DNA from 2 places in the Stappia sp. P2PMeth1 genome. Region 1 is predicted to be linked to the other one. Evidence: predicted binding sites of a transcription regulator. Region 1 holds the regulator's gene; the other holds the start of a gene.

Region 1 (2,201 bases):
CGATCCTGATCATCGCCCGCCGCCAGCCGGTCGCCAGCGACCTGCGCGACGTCATCTCGGCGATGCGCATCTCCAACGACCTGGAGCGCGTCGGCGATCTTGCCAAGAACATCGCCAAGCGTGTCATCGCCATCGAGGGGACCTTCGATTCCAAGAAGTTCGCCCTCGGCGTCGAGCACATGACCGAACTGGCCCAGGCGCAGTTGAAGGACGTGCTGGACGCCTATGCCAGCCGCGACAGCGAGGCGGCGGCCGCGGTGCGCGACCGTGACGACGAGGTCGACGCGCTCTACACCTCGATCTTCCGCGAACTCCTCACCTATATGATGGAGGATCCGCGCCAGATTTCGGTCTGCGCCCATCTGCTGTTCTGCGCCAAGAACATCGAGCGGATCGGCGATCACGCCACCAACATCGCCGAGAACGTCATCTACATGTCGACTGGCGTTCTGCCGACCGACGAGCGCCAGAAGGTCGACGAGACCGGCGTCGAAACCGACATCGTGCCCTGACGCGGCTGCGATCGAGACTTGCGCGGGCGATCGGATCGCCCGCTGCTGCTGACAACGAAAGCCGGCAAGGCGGTGCGAGTGAAAAGCCGCACCAAGGCCTTCCGGCCGGGTCGATAGGACAAGGGTAAACATCATGCCGAAGGTCCTGATAGTGGAGGACGAAGAGCCTCTCATCATGATGCTGCGCTACAATCTCGAGGCCGAGGGCTACACGGTCGAGACCTGCATGCGCGGCGACGAGGCCGACCTGCTGCTGCGCGAAAGCCAGCCGGACCTGCTGCTTCTCGACTGGATGTTGCCGGGCCTGTCCGGCATCGAACTGTGCCGCCGTCTGCGCTCGCGCGCCGAGACCGAGCGCCTGCCGGTGATCATGCTCACCGCCCGCGGCGAGGAGCAGGAGCGCATCCGGGGCCTTGCCACCGGCGCCGACGACTATGTGGTCAAGCCGTTCTCGATCCCCGAGCTGATGGCGCGGGTACGCGCCATGCTGCGCCGGGCAAAGCCCGAGGTCGTGTCCTCGCTGCTGCGCGCCGGTGATCTGGAACTCGACCGCGAGACCCACCGGGTGCGCCGCTCCGGCCGCGAGGTTCATCTCGGCCCGACCGAGTTCCGACTGCTTGAATTCCTGATGACCTCGCCCGGCCGCGTCTTCTCGCGCGAACAACTGCTCGACGGGGTCTGGGGCCACGATGTCTATGTCGACGAGCGGACGGTCGACGTCCATGTCGGCCGCCTGCGCAAGGCTATCAATCGCGGCAAGGTGCAGGACCCGATCCGCACCGTGCGTGGTGCCGGCTACGCCTTCAACGACCAGTTCGCCGTCGCCTCCTGAGGCGGGCCACCGATATGGAAGGAGCCGGAGTGCCTGGCACGGCGCTCCGGCGATCCCCGTCGCGGACGCTCCACCGATGCAGACGCGAAAAGGCCCGCCGCGGAAACCGCTGGCGGGCCTTTCTCGTCAGAGCCGCCCCCTGGAGGGGGACGCTGCCTCAGCCGTTGGCGACGTTGCGGTCGCGGCGGCGATCGCTCGCCGGCTGATAGGCGATGCGGCAGTGATAGGGGCAGTAGGGCACGCCCGGGTTCGACGGGTGGCCGCAGAAGTAGAAGTCTTCCTTGGTGGGGTCGCCGATCGGCCATTTGCAGGTCCGCTCGGTCAGCGTCAGGATCGTTGCCCGCTTGGCGATCGGCACCAGTTCGGCGACGGGCTTGGCTTCCGGCGCGGGGGCGGCCACCGGCGCGGCCTCGATCTTCAGCGCGGTGGCGCCGATGGTCTGCGGTGCGGACGGGGCGCCGCCGCCCTGCTGCTGCGCCGCCGACGCGGCCGCCTCCTCGGCGCCGCTCCGGGCCGGCTTGCTGCGTGCCTTCTGGGCGGCCGCCGGCGCCTTGGCACGGCCTGACAGGCCGAGGCGATGCACCTTGCCGATCACCGCATTGCGGGTGACGCCGCCGAGCTCCGCTGCGATCTGGCTGGCGCTCAGTCCATCGGTCCAGAGCTTCTTGAGAAGGTCGACGCGTTCGCTTGTCCAGGACATGCGCTCAACTCCGTGTTGGATCGGGCCCCGACATCTGGTTAATAAAAGGTTATCGGCACACCGTAAGGGGCGCCCCGCTCATCGCCGGATTTTGAGGCTATTGTGAGTCGGATACACGAGATGTCGTATTTCTTGACTGGGAAGCTACAATATGCCG
Region 2 (2,201 bases), on a different contig from region 1:
GTGCCGGGTCGGGCCGTCGCGTCCATCAGCGCGCGGAAGACGGCCTGCGCTTCGAACACCGGATCGCTGAACCCGCCGGAAACGGCGAGCGTCGAAAGACGGGCATCGGACATCAGTCGTCTCCCCGGACCATGGTGAAGAAGTCGACGCGGGTTGCAGCGGCCTCGCGCTTGACGCGGGAGACCTCCTCGGCACGGGCTGCGGCCAATGGCGCCAATACCTGCGCCTCGATGTCTGTTCGGCGCGCGCCCTCGCTCCACATGGCCGCGAGCACAGCCGAAAGCCGCGCCTTTGCCCTGTCCTGCCCCAACGCATAGGCATGACCGACAGCCCCGCTCGCAAGCCGGACCGTCGCCCGCGTCACCGCAGCCTCTCCGAGATTGAAGGGCGCGCCGTCACCGCCGATGCGGCCGCGCACCATCACCAGACCGATCTCGGGTCCCCGCACCGGCGCCGCCTCCGGCAGGGATCCGAGCGCCTCGGCACAGGCGGCGATCTCATCGCCCGGCGAGGCAGCCAGCACATCCATCAGCCGTTTCAGTCCCTGTTCAGAGCCGCCTGCCGTCTCTGCCTTCGCCATCCGCAACTCCGTCGTCTCTCCTGGGCTGCGAGCGCCTGTATCAACAGGCGCTCTCGCAAGCAGCCCCGCGCCCATCGGCGCCGCCCAACATGCGCTACCTACATCCGTACACGTTATTTGTCTAGTATTATAGACAACCGACAGTTCACACTGTACGCGGATCGAGTGACGGAGGCATGACGGGCCGCGCCAATCCGCGATCCGACCGGGTGGCTGTCTGAGCCGGCGTCTTTGCTCTAGAAGGAAGATGGCGGCCGAACCGAGGGCGAAAGGAAGCGCATGACCGGCATTGAACGGCAAACGGGCGTTGCCCTGTGGCGGCAAATCGCCGACGAGATTCGCGCCGCCATCGGCAATGGCGATCATGACGACACAGGTCGCCTGCCGACAGAGGCGGTGCTCGCCGCCCGTTTCGACGTCAACCGCCACACCGTGCGTCAGGCTCTCGCAGCGCTTGCCCGAGAGGGCATCGTCGAAACCGTTCAGGGCCGTGGTACAGCCATCGTTCCGCGCCGCCGCGTGACCTATCCGATCGGCCCCCGCACCCGGTTTTCCGCCGGCCTCGGCGGACAGGTGACACAGGCCGTCACCCGTTTGATCGACGTATCGGAAGAGCCGGCCTCTGCCGACCTCGCCGCCCTGCTGCACCTGCAAGCGGGCGCGCCTCTCCTCAAGCTGGAAACGCTGGGCGAGGCAGACAGCATCCCCCTGTCGCGCGCCGTCCACTGGTTCGATGCACACCGGTTTGCCGGCCTGCCCGATGCTTACCGCCTGGAAGGGTCGATGACGCGGGCGCTCGCCGCTTGCGGCGTCCCGGACTATGTCCGTCTTTCGACCGAAATCTCGGCCGCTCCGGCCACCGCATCCGACAGGGCAGACCTTGCGCTGCAGCCTGGAGCCGTCGTGCTTCTCACCCGTTCGGTGAACGCGGATTCCGAAGGACACCCGATCCAGGCGAGCCACAGCCGCTTTGCGGCCGAACGGGTCAGTCTGTCGGTGGCCAACGACCGCGACAAACCCCTCCCGGCGCGCGGCTGAGAGCATCGCGCTTGCGCCAGATCACTGCATGACGTATATAATTTATATTATTCGCAACTACGAATGTAAAGGGGTGTTGGGCCGTTGAGCGAAACGCATCCCGATCAGGAGGAAACTGCCTTGCTTGCCAACAGACGACAGTTTCTCGCGCTGGCCGCCGCTGCGTCGGCGCTTGTCGCGCAGACTGGCTCCGCGCGTGCCCAACCGGTGGCGACCGGAGCACAGATCCTCATTCTTGGAGCCGGTGCTGCCGGCACGGCGCTTGCCAATCGTCTGGCGACGCGGCTGCCGGGTGCCCGGATTACGCTGCTCGACCCTCGTCAGGCACACTACTATCAACCCGGCTTCACCCTGATCGCCGCCGGCCTGAAGCCCGCATCCTACTCGGTCTCCACAACCGCCGAGTGGCTGCCCCGCAATGTCGACTGGATCGCGGAAGCTGCCGCGGAAGTCGATCCTGAGGCCAAGCGCGTGGTCACGACGTCCGGGCGCGCCCTCTCTTACGACTACCTTGTCGTCGCGACCGGCCTGAAGCTCGACTTCGACGCGATCGAGGGCATGTCGACGGATCTGATCGGCAGCA

Evidence for each region. Region 1 encodes PhoB, which activates phosphate uptake and scavenging genes when phosphate is short. Its sites were predicted from a motif close to TGTCATNNANCTGTCAT; they were not measured.
Region 2: phnF (phosphonate metabolism transcriptional regulator PhnF) is a predicted target of PhoB. The motif match lies at 746-762, and genes of this name have one in related genera.

What each region holds. Positions count from the first base shown of each region.
Region 1 is NZ_FYAW01000010.1:73,571-75,771, reverse strand. Features, by position in the region: gene phoU (phosphate signaling complex protein PhoU) at 1-512, shown strand, start outside; gene phoB (phosphate regulon transcriptional regulator PhoB) at 646-1,344, shown strand; gene P2PM1_RS05515 (GcrA family cell cycle regulator) at 1,502-2,044, opposite strand.
Region 2 is NZ_FYAW01000009.1:450,372-452,572, reverse strand. Features, by position in the region: gene phnH (phosphonate C-P lyase system protein PhnH) at 1-113, opposite strand, end outside; gene phnG (phosphonate C-P lyase system protein PhnG) at 113-580, opposite strand; gene phnF (phosphonate metabolism transcriptional regulator PhnF) at 860-1,618, shown strand; gene P2PM1_RS05105 (FAD/NAD(P)-binding oxidoreductase) at 1,739-2,201, shown strand, end outside.